3 regions of the Roseovarius mucosus genome follow, and region 3 is predicted to be linked to each of the others. Evidence: riboswitches for the same ligand, from Rfam matches in the RefSeq annotation. Region 3 holds a riboswitch; each other region holds the start of a gene.
The links. Region 3 has a riboswitch for thiamine pyrophosphate ahead of thiC (phosphomethylpyrimidine synthase ThiC). Riboswitches for the same ligand answer to the same signal wherever they lie in the genome.
Positions count from the first base shown of each region.

Region 1 (7,117 bases), 1.7 Mb from region 3:
CTCTACCAGGCGCTCGCAGAGCACAAGGTCTTCGGTGCAATAAGGAAACACCTGAAATCCGTCCTCGGTCAGGATGCGCGCCGCTTCGACCAGACCAAAGGGGTCTGGCTGCAGGGTGTCGGCGTGGCCGATCACCTCAAGCTTGATCCAGCGCGTGTCAAACAGTTCCCGCGCCATCTGAGCCGTTGTTACAGCCTCCCGGACCGAATGGCAGCCGGCGGTATTGGGCAGCACGCGCACATCAAGGTCGCGGATCATATCCCAAAACGCTTGGCCCGCGCGCTCGCCCCCTGCCTCACGCCGCACAGAGACGGTGGCGATGCCCGCGCCAGAGCGTTTGAAGGCATCGGCGAGGATCGCGGGCGAGGGATATTGCGCAGTGCCTAGCATCAGCCGCGAGGTGATCTCGGTCTCGTAGAATACAGGCATGTCAGCCCCCTTGCCGTGGTGCGACGATTTCGATCCGGTCGCCGTCATTCAGTCTCTGTTCTGGTCTCATTGCAGCAGGAACAAAACTTTCGTTCACTGCAGTCGCCACCTTGGCCGCGCCATAACCCAGCTCGATCAGCAACGCATCAAGCGATGGTGCAGCGGTGTCCTGCACAGTGCCGTTAACCGTGATCTTCATGATAAAACTCCGGTGTCTGAGTATCGCCCGAGACCATCTCTGCTGCCATACGCGCCACCGCAGGCGACAAGAGGAAGCCGTGGCGAAAGAGGCCGTTGACATAAACTGTGCCCCCCTTGCGGGAAAGGCGCGGAAGGTTGTCGGGGAAAGCAGGGCGCGCATCAGCGCCAATTTCCAGCACCTCCGCCTCGCCAAAAGCGGGGTGCAGAGCATAGGCAGCCGACAGCAGCTCCATCACGGACCGAGCCGAGGCACGGCCGCGCTCTGTGCTCTCGATCTGTGTCGCACCCAGCATGAATACACCATCGCCCCGTGGCACGATGTAGAGTGGAAACCGCGGGTGCAACAGGCGAATGGGCCTTGTCAGGGTCACATCACGGCTGCGCAGCACCAGCATCTCTCCCTTGACCCCCCGCAGATCGGGCAAACTGTCCTGCGCGGCGAGGCCGCGACAGTCGATCACTGAACCATGAGGCTCTGCCGCATCTTGTTCGAATCGCACGCCTGCGTCCACCAGGCGCTTGTGCAGGTGATGCAGTGCCGCGCGAGGATTGATATGCGCCTCATCAGGAAAGAACAGTGCGCGGTCGTGGCGCTCAACCAAATGCGGCTCTAACATGGCCAATTCTTCGCCTGTTACAAATCGATGCCCCATGGTTCGGCGGGCGAATTGGTCCAGTTCGCGGCGGTCGCGCTGCAAGGTGACAACGAGCGAGCCCCGTCGGATTACCTCAACTCCCTGTGCCGCCCACCAATCGGCGGCCGCTTGACCCAATCGCACCACCGGCTCTTCTGCGGAAAAGCCCTCGCAAAATGGGGCCAGCATGCCGCCCGCCCACCAAGAGCAGGCATGCGCGCCGGGTGATGGTGCGGGATCGCGTAAAATAACGTCAATGCCACGCGCGACAAGGTCGGTTGCCACGCAGAGGCCAACGATGCCCGCGCCCCGGATGGTGACAGGCCCTGTCATGTCCAAACCTCGTGAAAGTGGTGCACCGGGCCATGGCCCTTGCCAATTTCCAGGGCATCTGCGGCGAGAATGGCGCGATGCAACCAGCCATGCGCAGCCTCAACCGCTTTTGGCAAGGTTAGTCCCTTTGCGAGATGTGCCGCAATGGCCGATGATAGCGTGCAGCCAGTGCCGTGGGTGTTGCGCGTGGCGATGCGGGGGGCGTCGAGGCGGTATGTTGCGTCAGCAATCAGCCAATCGGTGCAAGTCTCGCCTTGCGCGTGCCCGCCCTTCATCAAGACGGCCACGGCACCCATGTCCCGCAGAAGCGCGCCCTGCGCCTGCATTTCCGTACTGTCGCGCGCCTCTGACATGCCCAAAAGTGCTGCCGCCTCTGGCAGGTTCGGGGTGAGGAGATCGGCACGTGGCACAAGGTGTTCCACGAGGGCGGCACGCGCAGCGTCCGGCAAAAGGCGCGCGCCGGATTTTGCGACCATCACGGGATCAAGGACGATGGGGCCATGATATTCGGCCAGAGCCCGCGCCACTGTTTCTATGAGACCTGCGTCGCCCAGCATGCCGATCTTGATACAATCGACCCTGATATCGCCTAAAACAGCTAAAATCTGTGCTTCAACAGTCGCGTTAGGGATGGGATGCACATCGGTCACCGCACAGGTGTTTTGGGCTGTCACGGCGGTAATCACGCTCGTTCCATAGACGCCCAGTGCCGAAAACGTCTTGAGATCTGCCTGAATACCCGCGCCGCCGCCGCTGTCGGAGCCCGCGATTGTCAAAGCTGTGGCAATCATCTGCCGTTCCTCTCATCTTGCGGGGAAACGGACGGAGTGCGCACCGGGCGTGCTGAGGTCCGTTCCCTACGCCGGCATCACCCGGATCAGGTTCGATGGGTTGGCTTTGCACCTCTCAGCCCTGAACACGGGCACCCCAACGGATATGCCTGATTGCTAACAGCCGGTTCTGCGCGCTGCAAGAGGAGAATGCGAGACAGGAAATGTCGCAAACAGCCGTCAAACCGGCGTGTAAACACGCCACTTTGGGGCAGTCCCTCTTGCAGAAAGTTGCTCAGATGTCCTGTGTTCTAGACCGCCCTCAATTCGACCGCGTCGCGAAATTCGTGCTCGATCCCGCGCTTGACGTTCCGCAAGAGGTGCTGGAGCGTATTGCCCTCCTGCTGATTGACACGCTCGGCGTCGCTGCGGGGGCTGCGACACTGGAGGTTGGTCAGATTGCACGCGATTTCGCGGTAGAGTTTCATGCGGCGTCTAGTGACAAACACAGCGCAACTTTGCTATTTGACGGGCGAACCTGTGCAGTGCCTGGGGCGGCTTGGGCGCTTGCTACGCAGATCGACAATCTTGATGGGCATGACGGCTACAACCCGACCAAAGGGCATATCGGCTGCGCGTTGGTGCCGGCGCTCTTTGCCTATGCTGGGCAGCATCCACAGTTGACCGGGCGGCAGGCGCTCACTGCGCTTGCGATGGGCTATGAGGTGGCGGCACGGGCCGGTGTGGCGCTTCATGCCACGGTCAGCGATTACCATACCTCGGGCGCTTGGAATGCGCTGGGTGTTGCGGCCCTTGGGGCGCATCTGCGCAGGCAGACCTCGGATGTGTTGCGCGAGGCTCTGGGGATCGCGGAATATCATGGGCCGCGCAGCCAGATGATGCGCGAAATTGCCAATCCTACCATGTTGCATGACGGATCGGGAATGGGGGCGCTTGTAGGAATTTCGTCACTGTTTCTTGCAGAACGCGGCTTTACCGGCGCGCCCGCGATTACGGTAGAGAGAGAAGACGTGGCGCATATTTGGGAAGATTTGGGACAGGATTGGACCATCCTGCGCAACTACATCAAACCCTATCCGATTTGCCGTTGGGCGCATGGCGCGCTGGAAGGGGTGCGTGTGCTGATGGTTGAGCAAGGGCTGCGCGCCGCAGAGATTGAGCGGCTTGAAGTGGCGACATTTGCCCAATCCGCCGCCCTTTTTCCGGGCCTTCCCAAGACGACGAGCGAGGCGCAGTATTCGCTGGGCTTTGCGCTTGCCACGCTGCTGGTGCATGGGCGCATCGGGCCAGAGCACATCACCGGTTCGGGCCTGAATGATCCGGAGGTCGCCGGCCTGCACGCGCGGATCACGGTGCGTGAAGAACCGCGCCATTCTGCCCGCTTTCCCGGCGGGCGCTGGTCTGATGTGACAGCGATCCTGCAGGACGGGCGGCGACTGACCTCAGGCGATGCCAACGCGCGTGGCGGCCCAGAGGCCCCTATGCCCGAAGCGGACGTGCGCGCCAAGCTGGGTGCGATGGCCGGGCATGTGCTGTCGGAGGGGCGCATTGCGGCGCTTTGGGATATAAAACACAGACTGTTGCAGCCAGATATGCTTTTTTCCGAGATGGCTGATCTGGTCACGCCTGCACCGGACCGATGACAAAAAAAGCCCCGCCATGAGGGCGGGGCAAGTCAATGGTGCCCGAGAAAGTCAGGCCTTGGGCACCGGCGGTGTCTAGGTAATCAGTTTGGACGCTCTTCCATTTCCGAGCGAATTTGCTGGCGTAGCACGTCGATGGGCACCACCTTGCCCTCGCGCTTGAAGCACCAATAGGTCCAGCCGTTGCACGAGGGTGCGCCTTCGAGATGCGCACCGATCTGATGGATCGAGCCGTTAACGCCATCGGCCACCAATGTGCCATCGGCACGCACCTTGGCCGCTTTGCCGTTGATCGAGGTCAGAACCTCACCGGGGCGCAACATTCCGCGCTCGATCAACTGACCAAAGGGCACACGGGGCTCTGCCCGTTTGGATGTCGAAACCTGAAGCGCGTCGCGGTCGAATTTACGGATATTCGCAAGCCGCTTTTCCGCAACACCGCGATAGGCCGCCTCACGTTCAATCCCGATGTAATCGCGGCCCAGCATCTTGGCCACGGCACCTGTGGTGCCCGTGCCAAAAAACGGGTCCAGTACGACATCGCCGGGATTGGTCGATCCAACAAGAACGCGGTGCAACAGGCTCTCGGGTTTTTGCGTCGGATGCGCCTTGTCGCCGTTGTCATCCTTGAGCCGCTCATGCCCGGTGCAGAGCGGCAGCACCCAATCCGAGCGCATCTGCACCCCGTCGTTGAGCGATTTCAGCGCCTCGTAATTGAAGGTGTACTTCGCACCCTCGGATTTCGACGCCCAGATCATCGTTTCGTGGGCGTTGGTCAGGCGCTTGCCGCGAAAATTCGGCATCGGGTTGGATTTGCGCCAGATCACATCGTTCAGGATCCAATAGCCCGCATCCTGCAGCGCCGCACCGACCCGAAAGATGTTGTGATAAGAGCCGATGACCCAGATTGCCCCATGAGGTTTGAGCAAGCGGCGCGCCGCCTTGAGCCAGTCTTGGGTGAACTTGTCGTAGGCGGCGAAACTTGCAAATTGGTCCCAAGCATCATCGACCGCATCCACTTGGCTATTGTCGGGTCGATGCAGGTCGCCCTTGAGTTGTAGATTATAAGGCGGATCAGCAAAGATGAGATCAACGCTTGCCTCTGGCAAGCTGTTCATCACCTCGATGCAATCCCCGGCGATAATCGTATTGAGAGGGAGCGCAGGCGCGCCCTTGGCTTTGGTCATTGTCGTCATCTTCTGCCTCTGTCCCGGCGCTTCTGCGCTCTGGTCGTTGGAGACCAAGATGAGTCAAACCCGATTCGCCGTCAAATTCTTTTTTGAATCAGAGGGTTAGTTATTTTCTTGATACAATATGTTGTGCACCGGCTTGAACGAACGTCTATGATGTGGGGTCACACCAAGATTTAGGAGCGCCTCTCTGTGGCTTTTCGACGGGTATCCGGCGTTCCGTTCCCAGCCATAGCCGGGGAACTGTTGCGCTAAATCCCACATGATCTGATCGCGCCTGATTTTCGCCACAATTGAGGCCGCCGCAATCGAAACCGAGACCGCATCGCCGCGCACAATGGCACGGGCGGGCAGGGTCAGGCCACGCGGGATCAGGTTACCGTCAATCAGGACAAGATCGGGCGGAGGATCGAGTGCTGCAATCGCCCTCTCCATCGCCAGATGCGCGGCGCGCAGAATGTTGAGCTGATCAATCTCTGCGACGCTGGCATGGGCCACGCTGACCTCGGCAGAGGCATGGATAGCCTCACAAAGTATGGCACGTCGCGCCGCGCTGAGTTTCTTTGAGTCGTTCAACCCCTCGGGAATATTGCCCGGATCAAGGATCACGGCGGCGGCCGTCACCGGACCAGCCAATGGCCCGCGCCCAACCTCATCCACCCCGGCAATGCGGAGATACCCCTCTGACAGGGCGGCGCGTTCATGGGTGAAATCAGGGCCAAGCATGACCCCACGTCGCATGATCCGAGCGCAAATGCAAAGGGAGGGGCGTGCCCCTCCCTTGCGCGCGCGCGCGATGTTTTCAGTAGAAACCGTATTGGTTCAGACAGTGATCCCGGTAGATCACCTGATGATGCCCGCCCACCCGCACGGCGCAGGCCGACGGCAAGGCAGTGTAAGAGCCGTAGCGCTGGTTCAGGCAGCGGCCAGAGTATCCCGCCCGGTTGCCTGCATAGACCCTGCAAGCCCCCGGCAAATTGACGCGCTGTGCCTTGCCATAACTTTTGCCATAGCCCCCACGACCGTTGTCATAACGGTGATCGTTATAGGCCTTGTCATGCCGACGGTCACGGGTGCTGTAATTGCGACCGTCGTAGTCGCGATACGAGCCATTGTCCCGATAGCCGTCGTTGTTTTTCTGCTTGCTGTTGCTGGCAATCGCCGCGCCCACAATTGCGCCCAAGGCAATCCCCACGGCAAGATTGCGGTTGTCGCTGCGGTCGCGGGCAAGCGCGGGGGTGGCGGTGGCGGTTGTCAGCGCAACGGCACCAATAATAAGGGCTGTGGTAATTTTCCTGAACATTGGATGATCCTTTCACAAGCGAGTGGTCTAGTTGCGATGGTTGTCGCGGTGATAGGGGACATGGTTGCCATAGCCCCGCTGATAGACCGGGCGCCCTTGATGCTGGCGGCCATAGCCGCGCTGCGGTTCGTAAGAGCGGTGCTGGTTGTAGTGGTGGCGGTGATGATTGGGTTTGTAGACCTGTTTGTGGTGCCGTTTCGGGGAGTAATAGTGCTGCTGATAGCCATGACCCCGCGTGGCATAGTCGTTGCGACGATCGCGGTCGCGATTGCGATCATCCGCAAGTGCGGCCCCAACGATGGCCAGCGCCGCAACCCCGGCGATGATGGCCGCGGTTTCGCCGCGGTTCTGGGCTTGGGCTGGGGCTGCGGTAAGGCTGGACACGGTCAGAGCCGCGCCGATGATGAGAGCGATGAACTTGCGGTGCATGGTCATTCCTTTCAGGATGCTGACGGTCGTTTTCTTGCGTCGGTCCGCATGACCGAACGCTGTAATCCGAGGATGGGATCAGCCCGCCCAGACAGGCAATAACGCCCCAATGATATCAGATAACACGCCGTTTTCCGGCCAGTCCGTCGCACAAGTTATTGAA
Region 1 covers NZ_CP020474.1:1,966,861-1,973,977, reverse strand. Annotated here, with positions in the region: gene ROSMUCSMR3_RS09470 (thiazole synthase) at 1-429, opposite strand, end outside; gene thiS (sulfur carrier protein ThiS) at 431-628, opposite strand; gene ROSMUCSMR3_RS09460 (FAD-dependent oxidoreductase) at 612-1,598, opposite strand; gene thiD (bifunctional hydroxymethylpyrimidine kinase/phosphomethylpyrimidine kinase) at 1,595-2,389, opposite strand; TPP riboswitch at 2,436-2,538, opposite strand; gene ROSMUCSMR3_RS09450 (MmgE/PrpD family protein) at 2,668-4,032, shown strand; gene ROSMUCSMR3_RS09445 (site-specific DNA-methyltransferase) at 4,116-5,228, opposite strand; gene ROSMUCSMR3_RS09440 (ribonuclease HII) at 5,325-5,948, opposite strand; gene ROSMUCSMR3_RS09435 (hypothetical protein) at 6,025-6,525, opposite strand; gene ROSMUCSMR3_RS09430 (hypothetical protein) at 6,553-6,954, opposite strand.
Region 1: it holds a riboswitch for thiamine pyrophosphate, as region 3 does, so the genes downstream of both, thiD (bifunctional hydroxymethylpyrimidine kinase/phosphomethylpyrimidine kinase) here and thiC (phosphomethylpyrimidine synthase ThiC) in region 3, are expected to answer to the same signal.

Region 2 (7,117 bases), 280 kb from region 3:
TCCGCTGACGCCCACGCTCTTTACCCTTGGCACCGACAAACTCACCCGCGCCCGCCGCCTGATCGAGAGCACCGGATCGCGCCTCACGCCCGAGGGGCTGATGCTCTATGCGCGGCTGATCGGGGACCGTGCGCATGTCGATGGCACCTTGCAAATGATGGCCCAATGGGATGTCGCCCCGCTTCTGACCCGGCTGGGCGCGATCCCCAATCGCTGCCTCTTGATCACGGGCACCAGCGATCTGGCCGTCCCGCCAGAAACCTCCGCGCGCGCCGCCGCGCAGATGCCACGGGCGCGCACGCTGTCTTTGGATGGCCTTGGCCATGTGGCCCAAGAAGAGGATGCCGCGCGCGTTCTGGCCGCAATCCTTGATCCGGGCAACTGGCCCGACTGATGCGCTTCGGGTTTACGGTGAAACACCGAAACGGTGTGGCTGTTTGATTTGGCGCGATGTCCTACAGGGAAAGCCTGTCAACTTTCTCTGAAACTGCGTTAAGCGCTCAGGCGATGCCATGCGCCGGGGCCGCGCGTGGCAATGGGCTTTCGTGAAACCGCGCACAGCCGCGACCCCGCCCCTTGGCAGCATAGAGCGCCAGATCGGCATCGGCCATCATCCGCACGGGTTCGGGGCTGTCATAGGCACAGCTAAGCGTGATGCCGATACTGCCGGAAATCCGACAGTGCTGCGCGCGATAGGGAACCGGCTTTTCCAGCCGGGCAATCATCCGATCTGCCAAATCGCCCACGGGTGCCCGCTCTGTCATGCCAAGCAGCAGGATCACGAATTCATCGCCCCCCACACGGGCAATCAAATCATCGCTGCGCACCTCGTCGCGCAGGCGCCGCGCCACCTCTTGCAGCACATGATCGCCCGCCGCATGGCCCAATGTGTCATTCACCTGTTTGAAAAAATCGAGATCGAGATGCAGCAGCGCGAAATCCTGCTCACTCTGCATCAACCGATCCAGCACATGGTCAAGGGCGCGGCGGTTCCGCAGCCCCGTCAACATATCCGTAAACGCCTGCTCTTCCGCGGCAATGCGTGCGCCCTGCAAGCGCAGGTTCAGCTTGCGCGAGGCGTCCATCGCGGCGGATTTTGCCTCGATCAAATAGAGCATCTCGGTCGTCAGATCCGTCGCCGCAAAGTCAGCGCCGGTCAGGTCAAAGTCGCGCACCGCCTCGACCACGGAAATCCCGAACGAGAGATTCACCACCGCCCCGCCCCCCGGTAATGGCAAAAGCACGCCCTTGAGCGCCGTATGGGGGGCCGCGCGCAGCCGCAGCCGAAGCCGCGCCCCGGCGGAGGCCAGAAGATCCGCCATATTCCCCGCCTGATGCGGGCGGCGCAGTTCGATCAGATCCAGAAACCGCATGCCCTGCAGCGCGCGCGCACCAAAGAGCTTGGCAAAGGTTGGCCCCGCCTGCACCAGATGGCCCTCGGCATCCAGAACCGCATGCATCGGGCAAAGCCCCGCAAGCAGCGGCAAAAGCCCCCTATCCTGAACAGTCATGCCGCGCTTTCCCCAAGCCCCAGAGCAAAGGCCCGCCCATGCGCGAACCCCTCATCCAACAAACGCACCTCAATGATTTCATAGTCCGCGCCATCCCCCTGATGCTCGACCAGCGCAAGCGCGCCATAGTCATCCGCCATGGCGCGCAAAAGCCCGACCACCACCGGGCCAAGCCGCAGATCATGCCCCTTGGGCAGCCCCACATGCAGAGCATAAACCCCCGCCCCCCGGTCTTGTAATTCCAGCGCAGGCAGCCCCAGATCGGCGACTGCAAGGCGCGCGCGCTCTGGCAGATCATCAAGAGAATGCAGAAACTCCACATAATCCACCCCCCCAAAGCGCAACAGACGGCGCAGCGCCTCGGTCGCGGGGTGCGAGACCAGATAGGTACCGATATCCTCAAGCAGATCGTCACGCCTGCGCGCCAATCGCGCGCCAACCGCGATCAACACCTGTTCGGTGATGCGCGCCTCGTAGACCATCATCGCTTCAAACTCGGTAAAACCCAGGTCCAACCGTTGAATCGTGCCGATCCAGACATCGCGCCCATAGGTATCCCTGACAAATCGCTCAATCGCGCGGTTGACCAGCCCGTGCATGACACCCTCCTCTCAGATGCCTGCATCCTGACAGCCAAGGGTTAAAGCCCCCTGAACATCTAAAATCCTCAGTATATTGCAGCCCCTATCGCGCCCTTGTCATCTCAGAGCGCTGCGGCTACATCTGAGGCATCCGTTGGGGTGCCCCTTGGGGCTGAGAGGTCTTGCACCAACCCATCGAACCTGATCCGGCTCGCACCGGCGGAGGGAACGGAAACCGCGCAGCGGCGCGCCATCCCCCTGCCCGCGAGCCCTGTTTGAAGAGGCCGCGCATGTCCGCCCCGCCCAGTCTGACCCTTGATGGCCACGCCCGGATTGGCGCTGTACCGGTATTTGGCCCACTGCGGCTGACCTTGTCCGCCGGGCGCATCACTTGCCTGCTCGGCCCTTCGGGCGTGGGCAAAACCACGGTGCTGCGCCTGATCGCCGGGGTGGATGAGGTGACAGAGTTTACTGGCACGATCACAGCCTCTGATGGCGGGCCACTGTCAGGGCGCATGGCGCTGATGGCACAGGGCGACATGCTGATGCCGTGGCTCGATGTGCTGGGCAATGTAACGCTTGGGGCGCGGCTGCGCGGGATGTCGCGCGACGTGGCGCGCGCGCGCGAGATGCTGGCGCGGGTCGGTCTGGCCGACCATGCAGACAAGCGGCCTCATGCGCTCTCGGGGGGGCAGAAACAGCGCGTGGCACTGGCCCGCACGTTGATGGAGGACCGCCCCATCGTTTTGCTGGACGAGCCGTTTTCGGCGCTCGATGCCCGCACCCGCGCGCAGATGCAGGATCTTTCGGCCACCCATCTGGCAGGACGCACAGTCCTGATGGTCACACATGACCCGGCTGAGGCCGCGCGCATGGGCCATGCCATCCACATCCTTACCGAAACCGGGCTAGAGGATGTGACCCCGCCCGCAGCCCCGGTGCCACGCGCCGTGGATGACCCCGAAACTCTCGCGGCGCAGGGCCGTCTTTTGGCCCGCCTGCGCGCCCCCGCCTGACAGGAGAAAAAGATGCACCCCACCGAACACCTCAAATCCCTTGTGGCCACCGATTGGCAGGCCGCCACCCGGCACCCCTTCACCGATCAGCTTGCGGCGGGCACGTTGCCCAAGGCCCGCATGCTCGCCTATCTGCAACAGGATTACCTTTTTATCGAGGATTTCGTGCGGCTTCTGGCCTCTGCCATCGCCCATGCGCCCAGCCTGCCCGATGCGATCCCGGCGGCACAGTTTCTCGGGCTGATCTCGGGGCCAGAGAATACCTATTTCCTGCGCGCAATCGCGGCGCTTGGCGGAACAACTGAGCCGCCTGTAACGCCCCATCCGATCACAGCCGAATTTCAGGCACTGATGCGCGCGGCGGCAAAATCAGGCAGCTATGCGCAGATGATTGCGGTCCTCAGCGTGGCCGAATGGACCTATCTGGATTGGGCCAGCCCGCACGCGAACCGCGCCGCAGACCTGCCGTTCTGGTTCGGGGAATGGATCACCCTGCACAGCGGGCCGGGGTTCGAGGGGGTTGTGACCTATCTGCGCGGTCAGCTTGATCAGGTCTGGCCCAGCCTCACCCCCGAGGATCAAGCCGCCGCGCAATCCGCCTTTGTTACGGCAACACGTCTCGAACGCGCCTTCTTTGACGCGGCCCTTGCCGGATACCCCGCCGCATGAGCCGCCTTGTCACCATCGCAAGTTCGACAGCCCTTGCACTCGTGCTTTGGCAGGCGCTGGTGACGCTCGCGGCGCTGCCGCCCTTCATTCTGCCCGGGCCGGGCCGCGTGGCGGAAACCCTCTGGGCCAGCCGCGCGCTGATTGCCCATCATGCCACCATAACGGCGGCAGAGGTGTTGATCGGTCTGGCCCTGGGCGCAATCTTGGGCGGTCTTTCGGCGATTGGTCTGGCCTCTTCGCCCATGGCGCGCCGGCTCATCCGCCCGATCATGGTATTCTCCCAAGCGATCCCGGTCTTTGCCCTCGCGCCCATCCTCACGCTCTGGTTGGGCTATGGCCTCTGGTCCAAGGTCGCGATGGCGCTCCTCATCATCTATTTCCCGGTCACATCGGCCTTTTTTGACGCGCTGATGCGCACGCCGCCGCAGTGGCTCGACCTCGCGCGCGTCATGGGGGCGAACCGCGCGCGGCTCATGTGGCATATCCGCGTGCCCGCCGCCCTGCCGGGCTTTGCCTCGGGTCTGCGCCTCGCGGCCGTCTATGCCCCCATCGGGGCGATCATCGGCGAATGGGTGGGGGCCTCCAAAGGGCTGGGCTATCTCATGCTGCTGGCCAATGGCCGCGCCAAGATCGACCTCATGTTCGCGGCCCTCATCGTGCTGGCAGTGCTGACGCTCCTCCTGCACGCCGGGGTGGACCGTGGGTGTCGAAAGTGGCTGGATGGCAAGGCGGTGGGGTGAGGAGAAGCGTTTCGCGCGGTATCGCGGCCTAACGTTGGATTCCGCTTTGTGTCCAAACTGCATGATGCTAAGCTTTGCGCGAATGGCCGGATTTCAGGAATGGGCCCAAACCTGCCAAAATCAAGTTGAGTTTCGCCGAGGGCTTGTGGACAAGATTCTGCAAAGATTTCGAAAGTCGAACCGTAATTATCAAGAACGACCGTTTTTGGCCATACAAGTCAGCCGTCGTCCTGAGGCTTTGCAAATACGGCGTTGGTATAGGTATGATAAGCTTAAAAAGCTTAAGGCCACCCTTTGGGCGGCCCAGCTAGAGCGTCGGGGGTCCGTCACGAACAAGCGCGCTGCCGACCGTATCCCGACGTTTCAATGCTGAGTTTAGTGAGAAGCACAGTAAATGTCAAGATTTCTGTCAGCGGCTGACATGCAGGTAATACAAAACTTGCTCTCAGCTGAAAGGCTAGCGACCTTCCAGGGGCTAACGAAGTCAGGGGCTCCCGAGGATGCGATAGAGCTCCATCAAACTACCATGAGCTTGGGTGTATCGATCATGGCCGTCACAGGGTTAATCGAAGTTTCCCTGCGTAATGCCGTTTGCCACGCCATGAACAACAAATTTGGAGGGAGCCATTGGTTACGCACACCTCCCCCAAACACGTTCAGGTGGGCGTCCTTGGAAACCGGGTCCATCGGGAAGGCCACGCAGCAAGCACAACGAGCAGCGTATTCGAAAATGACTGGGGATCAAAAGACCGCCTTGGATGTCCAAGCATATTCCAATGGTGTGCCACAAAATGTAAATCACCGAACGATTGCCAAAAGGCGCCAATCCATGATCACCGTGCCCGACAGTCAGGTGATCGCTCAGCTCACTATCTTCTTTTGGAAGCGGATGTTTTCAGAGAATTACGAAAAGACGCTCTGGAAGCAAGTTTTGAAAAAGGTCTTCCCCAACAAGACGCTTGATCGATCAGATATCGCAGACCACCTCGAAGTCATTTACGAAATGCGAAACCGGCTGGCCCACCATGAGCCGGTGTATGGAGCTCGCCTTAGAAAAACTCTTGAATCCATCGATTTCGTCACACTCAATCTTTACAGCACAAAGCCTTCAGTTGAGAGTCCATTCGCTAAACTGATCATGCCCCAGCGTGATTTGCTGCATGGGCAAGTGGCGATTTTTGAAGCTACATTCATGCGTCTTGCGCGATGAGATAGGCTACTTTCACTCAGAAATTCACTCCCAATCCCCCACTTACCTTTATCTTGCCCCAAATACCCCTACCGCGCCCGCCGCCCCACGCTCCGCCGGAATACCGACGCGGGTAAAGCACCCCGTTTCCGGCCCGATATCAGAAATCCGTCGGTGCCCCACCCTCAGCCTTACGCCGCGCCACGAAATCTGCCAGTTCCTCGCGCACCGCGTCCTCCATCGGGGGGGCCTCGAACCCGGCAATGATGTCCTGAAACACCTGATGCGCGCGCGCCGGGGTCCAGACTGCACCTGCCGCCTCCCATGCCTCGTAATTGCGCCAATCACTCAGGAAGGGTTGATAGAACGCCGTCGTATAGCGGTCCTGCGTGTGCTGGATGCCAAAGAAATGCCCCTTGTCTCCCACCTCTCGGATCGCCTCGATTGCGATATCGTCAGGTCCGGTGGCGGTCAGCATCGGGTCCATATAGCGCTGAATTTGCTGCAATATTTCGCAGTCCATGATGAATTTCTCAGGGCTTGCAATCAGCCCACCCTCGAGCCAACCGGCCGCATGATAGACCATATGCGCCCCCGCCTGCACCGCCGACCAGAGGCTGTTTGACGTCTCCCACATCGCCTGCCCATCGGGCACGTTCGCGGCGCAGACGCCAGAGGCACGCATCGGCAGCTTGTAGAACCGTGCCAATTGCCCGGTCATCTGTGTCGCGCGCATATATTCGGGCGTGCCAAAGGCAGGTGCCCCGGATTTCATGTCGACATTGCTGGTGAAGGTGCCAATCGCACAGGGCGCGCCGGGGCGGATAATCTGCGCGAGAACCACCGCGCAAAGCGCCTCTGCGATCGACTGCGCAACCGCCCCCGCCATCGTCACCGGCGCCATGGCCCCGGCCAAGGTGAATGGCGTCACCACCAGCCCTTGACCGCGCCGCGCCAGGCGCATCCAGCCATCCAGCATCGGATAGTCATGCTTCAAAGGAGAGGTCGAGTTGATGTTGGTATACATGCGCGGGCTGGCCTCGAATTTCTCGTGGGTCAGCCCCCCCGCGATGCGCACCATTTCCATCACATCATCGACCCGCTCTGCGCCCAAGCTATAGGCGTGCATCGCCTTGTCGGTCAGCGTCAGCTTGTCATAGAGCACATCAAGATGCCGGACGCTGGCATGAATATCCTGCGGTTCCACCGGGTAGCCGCCTGCAAAGTGGATACAGTTGAAATACTGCGTCAGTTTCAACAGGTTCTGGCACATCTCGCGCGTGCCCGCGACCTTGCGCCCGATCTTCATATCCCAATAACTCGGCGGTGAAGACACATTGCCGAAATTCAGATGATTGCCGCCCATGGTAATCGTGCGGTCGGGATTGCGCGGCGTGATGGTCCAGCTTTC
Region 2 covers NZ_CP020474.1:3,987,887-3,995,003, reverse strand. Annotated here, with positions in the region: gene bchO (alpha/beta fold hydrolase BchO) at 1-394, shown strand, start outside; gene ROSMUCSMR3_RS19115 (GGDEF domain-containing protein) at 501-1,511, opposite strand; gene ROSMUCSMR3_RS19110 (heme NO-binding domain-containing protein) at 1,508-2,110, opposite strand; TPP riboswitch at 2,238-2,337, shown strand; gene ROSMUCSMR3_RS19105 (ABC transporter ATP-binding protein) at 2,383-3,108, shown strand; gene ROSMUCSMR3_RS19100 (TenA family protein) at 3,121-3,777, shown strand; gene ROSMUCSMR3_RS19095 (ABC transporter permease) at 3,774-4,517, shown strand; gene ROSMUCSMR3_RS19090 (Abi family protein) at 4,912-5,727, shown strand; gene ROSMUCSMR3_RS19085 (trimethylamine methyltransferase family protein) at 5,867-7,117, opposite strand, start outside.
Region 2: it holds a riboswitch for thiamine pyrophosphate, as region 3 does, so the genes downstream of both, ROSMUCSMR3_RS19105 (ABC transporter ATP-binding protein) here and thiC (phosphomethylpyrimidine synthase ThiC) in region 3, are expected to answer to the same signal.

Region 3 (7,117 bases):
ATCACCGCCGCGCAACTCACCGTGGAGGATTTCACGTTCCTCTAAAGGTCTCCCCCTCCCCCCAAATTCATGCATGCGAAACTCCGAATATAAAGCACTTCACAGAATCGTGAACATAGTGTTTGAATAAGGCGCATTTGGAAAACTGGGGAGTTTTACCATGGAAGGTCTTGTAATTCCGGGAACACCGGAGGCTGACGATCTTGTCGGCACCGCCGATAACGATACGATCACTGCGAATGCTGGGGATGACACGCTAACAGGTGGCGCGGGGAACGATCTGCTGGATGGGGGCGCGGGGTTCGATACGGCCGTCTTCGCGGGCAATGCCGCCGATTACAGCACCGGCGTGAATGAAAGTGCACAGCGCACGATCACCCATACCGCAACCGGCGACACCGACATTCTAGTCAATATCCAGCGCCTGCAATTCGACAACATCAGCACCGATGTGCTGCTCAACCCAGACAACACCAGCCCCGGCCTGATCCGGGGTCTGGGCGGCGATGCCGGGTTCGGCGAGGATTTTCTGGCCCGCAACGATGACGGCTCAACCGTACAGATCGACATCACCCCGATCTTCGAGAACGGGCTGAATTTCTTTGGCACCGTTTACCAAGGTCTCTGGATCAACAACAACGGCTCGGTGACCTTCACCGGACCGCGCGGCACCTTCACGCCCGACGTGATCACAGGCGTCAGCAACAACCCCAACATCACGCCGTTCTTTGCGGATGTCGACACCCGCGGCGGCGAAGTTGCCCCAACCCCGGGCGGAAACTCGCAAGGCAGCAACCTTGTGCATTGGGATTTCAACACGCTGGGCGACCAACTTATCGTCACATGGGACGATGTCGGCTACTTTAGCTCGCGCACCGACCTGCTCAACGCCTTCCAACTTATCCTCACGGATCGTGGCAATGGCGATTTCGACATTCAGTTCCGCTATGAAGAGGTGAACTGGACAACCGGCAACGCCAGCGGCGGCACCAACGGCCTTGGCGGCACGGTTGCGCGCGCGGGCTATACATCGGGCACCGGCGTCGAAGGCACGTTCTTTGAGCTGCCGCAATCCGGCAATCAGGATGAAATCCTCAGCCTGGATGTGATCCCCGGCAATACCGGACTGATCGGCATCTGGAACTTTGCCGTGCGCAACGGCGGCGTGGTCGACTCTATCGTCCCGCTTCTGCCGCCGGTCGGCGCGGGCGGTTGGGTTGCGGGTGACCCGCATCTCGCGACACTCGACGGCGTCGGCTATGATTTCCAGGCGGCGGGCGAATTCGTGCTGCTGCGTGGCACCGACAGCGATTTCGAGCTTCAGGCGCGCATGGTGCCAGTGGGCGATAACGTCAGCGTCAATCAGGCCATCGCCACCAATCTCGGCGGCACGGCAGTGATGATCGACGCCAATGACACGACCCCGCTGCATATCGGCGGCGTGGCCACCGAGATTGAGGATTTCGGCTCTGTCGCGGTTGGCAATGACCGTATTTTCCGTGAAGGCGATACCTATATCATCGTCTATGCGGGCGCAGATAACGTGGTCGGCAATGGCGACAGCCAGGTGCGCGTGATCGTGCGCGATGGGCGGGTCGATATCGACGTGCGCCTCAACGAAGAGCTGCTGGGGCGTCTCGAAGGTCTGCTGGGCGATGGCGACGGCGACGCCAGCAATGATGTCGCGCGCGCCGATGGCACCGTGCTGGCCCGTCCCTTTGCCTTTGCCGATCTCTACGGTCAATACCGCGAGGATTGGCGCGTCGCCTCTGAGGCGGACAGCCTCTTTACCTATGACGCGGGCGAAAGCCTTGATGGGTTTTACTTGCCCGAATTCCCCGGCGAGATTGTCAGCCTCGACACGCTCGACCCGGCGGTGCGGGACGCCGCGATTGCTGCGGCGCTCGATGCGGGCCTGATCCAAGGCACGCCCAATTTCGAAAACGCCGTGCTCGACTTTGCCCTGACAGGCGATAGCTCGTTCTTCGACTCTGCCGCCGAGGTGCCTGCCTCAGTGACCGAAACCGTCACCACCGCTGATCCGGTCTCGCTCAACCTCGAAGGCACCGAAGGCAATGACACCCTGCTCGGGGCCACGCTTGACGACACGCTCAGCGGTCTGGGTGGCGATGACCGGCTCGAGGGGCGCGGCGGGAATGACCAGCTCAGCGGCGGCGAGGGCAATGACACCCTCGACGGCGGTGCTGGCGATGACCGGATTTCGTCCTCTGATGGCAATGATCTGGCCATTGGCGGGGCGGGCAACGACAATATCGGCGGCGGTCTGGGGGATGACACCCTGGACGGTGGCGATGGTGACGACATTCTGGGCGGCGGCTTTGGCGCGGATTCCGTGACCGGCGGGGCTGGCAATGACGTGGTCGCAGGCGGCGCGGGCGATGACACGCTCTCGGGCGGCGATGGCAACGACAGCATGTCGGGCAGCTTTGGCAATGACCTCATCGACGGCGGCGAGGGCGCGGATGATATCGGCGGCGGCACCGGACAGGACACCATTGATGCCGGTGCGGGCAATGACAGCGTCGGCGGCGGTGAAGGCGACGACAGCATCCTTGGCGGCGAGGGCAATGACTTCCTCGCAGGCGGCGGGCGCAACGACACCATCGATGGCGGCGCGGGCAATGACACGATCAATGCAGGTGCTGGCAACGATGTGATCACCGGCGGAACCGGGGCTGATCAGTTTGTCTTTTCGTCCTTCTTCGATGGCGAGGCGGATGTGATCACCGATTTCGAGGACGGTTTGGATAGTTTCTTCATCCGCCGTTTCGATCCCGATACTGGCGTTGAAAACATCAACAACGGCGGCAACGGTCTGGCGGGTTTCGTCACGGCGATGAACATCGTCGACGTGGCGGGCGGCGCGCAGATGACGGTGAATGGCAACACCATCCTCGTCGAAGGCGTCACCGCCGCGCAACTGACGGTGGATGATTTCACGTTCCTTTAGTTCGGACTGGCAGATCAAAGACAGGGGCGCTCTCGGGCGCCCCTATGTCTTGGCGGCAAATATGCGCCTTCCGATCGCCCAAACCTGCCATCCTGCGTTAGCGCAATCACCAGCAAAGCCACGCCAACCCCCGCAAGGTTACCGCTAACATCCTGTATTCCAACTGGAAAACGACTTTTACCGCTTTCCGGCGTCCTCTGCCCCGTCTATACGGACGCCAATTCAGCTATCAGGAGTCGCCCATGACCATCACCGTAGGAATCAACGGTTTCGGCCGTATCGGTCGCGCCACGCTTGCCCATATCTCGGAAAGCCTGCGCAACGATATCAAGGTGGTCAAGGTGAACGCAACCGGGCCGATTGAGACCGCAGCGCATCTGATGCGCTATGACAGCGTGCATGGCCGCTTTGCCCATCCGATCACCGTCGAGGGCCAGACGATGGACCTCGGTCGCGGCCCGATCCAGATGTTCTCGACCTATGACATGAACGAGTTGGATTGGGACGGGGTTGATGTGGTGCTCGAATGCACCGGCAATTTCAATGATGGTGCCAAGGCCCGCACCCATCTTGAGCGCGGCGCGCGCAAGGTGCTGATTTCGGCCCCGGCCAAGAACGTGGATCGCACCGTGGTCTACGGCGTCAACCATGACGCGCTCTTGGCCTCTGAGCGGATGATCTCGAACGGCTCTTGTACCACCAATTGCCTCGCGCCGCTGGCCAAGGTGCTGAATGATACGATCGGGATCGAGAGCGGCATCATGACCACGATCCACGCCTATACCGGTGACCAGCCGACGCTGGACCGACGCCACAATGACCTCTACCGCGCCCGCGCCGCCGCGATGTCGATGATCCCCACCTCGACCGGGGCCGCCAAAGCGCTTGGTGAGGTGCTGCCGGAACTCGCGGGCAAACTCGACGGCTCTGCCATCCGCGTGCCCACGCCCAATGTCTCGGCGGTGGACCTGACCTTTGTCGCCAAGCGCGACGTGACCAAGGCCGATGTCAACGCCGTGGTGGCCGAGGCCGCCGCTGGCGCGATGAAGGGCGTTCTGGGCTATGATCCCGAACCCAAGGTCAGCATCGACTTCAACCACACCGAGGAAAGCTCGATCTTCGCCCCTGATCAGACCAAAGTGATCGGCAACCGTCTGGTGCGGGTGCTGGCATGGTATGACAACGAATGGGGCTTTTCCTGCCGCATGGCCGATGTCGCCGTTGCCATGGGCCGGTTGCAGTAAACAAGCCCTCACTTTTTGTGCAGCGCCGGGCCGCGATACGCGCAGCCCGGCGCTTTGCCATTGGAACCCGCCAATCTGCCTCTGAGCTCGCAAGCCCGAAACTTCGGGTTGCGCGGCCCTGTCTTACCGCATACGCTTTTCCTACGCAGGGGAGTCCCAACTGAGGGACTGAGAGGCGGCTGGCAATCATCTTTGCAGATATTGCAGTGTCGCGACCCTTTGAACCTGACCCAGTTGATACTGGCGTAGGAAGCTAGGGCTCGCGATCATGCCACGTTCCGGCAGATCCCATGGCCTGAACCGGGGCGTATATGCTGCCCTCCTGCCTCCCTGCCACGCTCATCTGGTCTCTTTGTAGAAACTGACTCGAGGAGCACCAAAATGAACGTCCCCACCCAGAACATCACCCCGAGCGTGACCACGGGCCCTCTGCCCGCCTCTAGAAAAATCTATGTGACCGGCCAGCACTATCCCGAAATCGCAGTGCCCATGCGCGAAATCTCGACCCATCCCACCGCAGGCGAGGCACCGCTGGCCGTCTATGATAGCTCTGGTCCCTATACCGATCCGGACCGCACCACCGATATTCGCCAAGGCTTGCCGCCGCTTCGCCGCTCGTGGATCATGGCACGCGGGACTGTGGAGGATTACGAGGGCCGCCACGTCAAGCCCGAGGATAACGGCTTTGTCACCGGCGATAGACTGGTGCCGGAGTTTCCGGTTCAGCACCGGCCACTGCGCGCCAAGCCGGGGGCGGCCCCCACCCAACTGGCCTATGCCCGCGCAGGCCTTATCACGCCCGAGATGGAATTCGTGGCCATCCGCGAAAACCAGCTGCGGGAATTGACACCCTGTCACCGCGACGGCAACGACTGGGGCGCGAATATTCCCGACTACGTGACCCCCGAATTCGTCCGGCAAGAGATTGCGGCAGGCCGCGCCATCATCCCCGCAAATATCAACCACCCGGAACTGGAGCCGATGATCATCGGCCGCAATTTTCTGGTCAAGATCAATGCCAACATGGGCACCTCCGCCGTCACCTCTTCGATGGAAGAAGAGGTCGAGAAACTGGTCTGGGCGATCCGCTGGGGGGCGGATACGGTGATGGATCTCTCGACGGGCCGCAACATCCACAACACGCGCGAATGGATCATCCGCAACAGCCCCGTGCCCATCGGCACCGTGCCGATCTATCAGGCGCTGGAAAAGGTGAATGGCATTGCCGAAGACCTGACATGGGAGGTGTTCCGTGACACGCTGATCGAACAGGCCGAACAGGGCGTGGACTATTTCACCATCCATGCGGGCGTGCGCCTGCACATGGTGCCAATGACGGTAAATCGGGTAACAGGCATCGTCAGCCGAGGCGGTTCGATCATGGCCAAGTGGTGCCTGCATCACCACCGCGAGTCCTTTCTTTATGAGCATTTCGAAGACATCTGCGACATCTGTCGCCAATATGACGTGAGCTTTTCATTGGGCGATGGGCTGCGCCCCGGTTCAATAGCCGATGCCAATGACGCCGCTCAATTCGCCGAGTTGGAGACGCTGGGCGAACTCACGAAAATCGCATGGCGCAAGGATTGCCAGGTGATGATCGAGGGGCCGGGCCATGTCGCCATGCACAAGATCAAAGAGAATATGGAGAAGCAGCTTGAATGCTGCCACGAGGCCCCGTTCTACACCCTTGGGCCACTCACCACCGATATCGCGCCGGGCTATGACCATATCACCAGTGGCATCGGGGCGGCGATGATCGGTTGGTTCGGCTGTGCGATGCTGTGCTATGTCACCCCCAAGGAACATCTGGGCCTGCCCGACCGCGACGATGTGAAAACCGGCGTCATCACCTACAAAATCGCCGCCCATGCCGCCGACCTTGCCAAGGGCCTGCCGGGGGCGCAGCGGCGTGACGATGCGCTCAGCCGCGCGCGCTTTGAATTCCGCTGGGAGGATCAATTCAACCTCTCGCTCGACCCGGAAACCGCCCGCGACTTCCACGATCAGACCTTGCCCAAAGAGGCGCATAAGGTGGCGCATTTCTGCTCGATGTGCGGGCCGAAATTCTGCTCAATGAAGATCAGCCACGACATCCGCGCCGAGGCCCAGAAAGAGGGTATGGCGGCGATGGCCGAAAAGTTCCGCGAAGCCGGCGATATCTACCTGCCCCTTGACGAGTGATCAGACCTGATCGCACGCCCCCGGTGCCCGGCGCCGGGGGCCGTTTTGCGCCTCCGGCCCTATGGCCAGCCCCCTCCCGGCCCTTGATCCGGCTTGCATGGCGGCAGCCTCTGTTGCATACCCTGCGGGACGCAGACGGCAAAGGCGCGCGGCATGACCAACACAATCGCGATTGGCCTTGGGGGGATCGTCCTGGTGGCGCTCGGTGCCGATGTCATATTGAACGATGGCCAATCCACCCTGTTCCTCGGGCGCAAGCTGATTGATCTGATCGAATATGTCGCCTTTTGGCGATAACGCAACTGACACTCCTCCGCATTGACTCGTTTCGAAATTCGTTTATGTTCGCCGTCAATTGTTAGCGCTAACATAACTCTCGGAGGATGCCATGCCCCTGAAACTTGCCATAAACGGATTTGGTCGTATCGGACGCAACGTGCTGCGCGCTTTGCTCGACTCGGATCGCCAAGACATCGAAGTCGTGGCCATCAACGATCTGGCCCCGGTCGAAACAAACGCCCATCTGCTCGAATTCGACAGCGTGCATGGCCGCTTTCGGGGTCAGATCACCACCACCGCCGACACGATTGACGCAGGCCGCGGGCCGATGCGCGTGACCGCCCTGCGCGACCCAGAAGCGCTGCCATGGGGTGATGTCGATATCGTGCTGGAATGCACCGGCATCTTTACAGACCGCGACGCCGCCGCCCGCCACCTC
Region 3 covers NZ_CP020474.1:3,703,358-3,710,474, reverse strand. Annotated here, with positions in the region: gene ROSMUCSMR3_RS17770 (pre-peptidase C-terminal domain-containing protein) at 1-45, shown strand, start outside; gene ROSMUCSMR3_RS21710 (nidogen-like domain-containing protein) at 161-2,971, shown strand; gene gap (type I glyceraldehyde-3-phosphate dehydrogenase) at 3,214-4,215, shown strand; TPP riboswitch at 4,353-4,484, shown strand; gene thiC (phosphomethylpyrimidine synthase ThiC) at 4,597-6,399, shown strand; gene ROSMUCSMR3_RS21490 (hypothetical protein) at 6,553-6,696, shown strand; gene gap (type I glyceraldehyde-3-phosphate dehydrogenase) at 6,788-7,117, shown strand, end outside.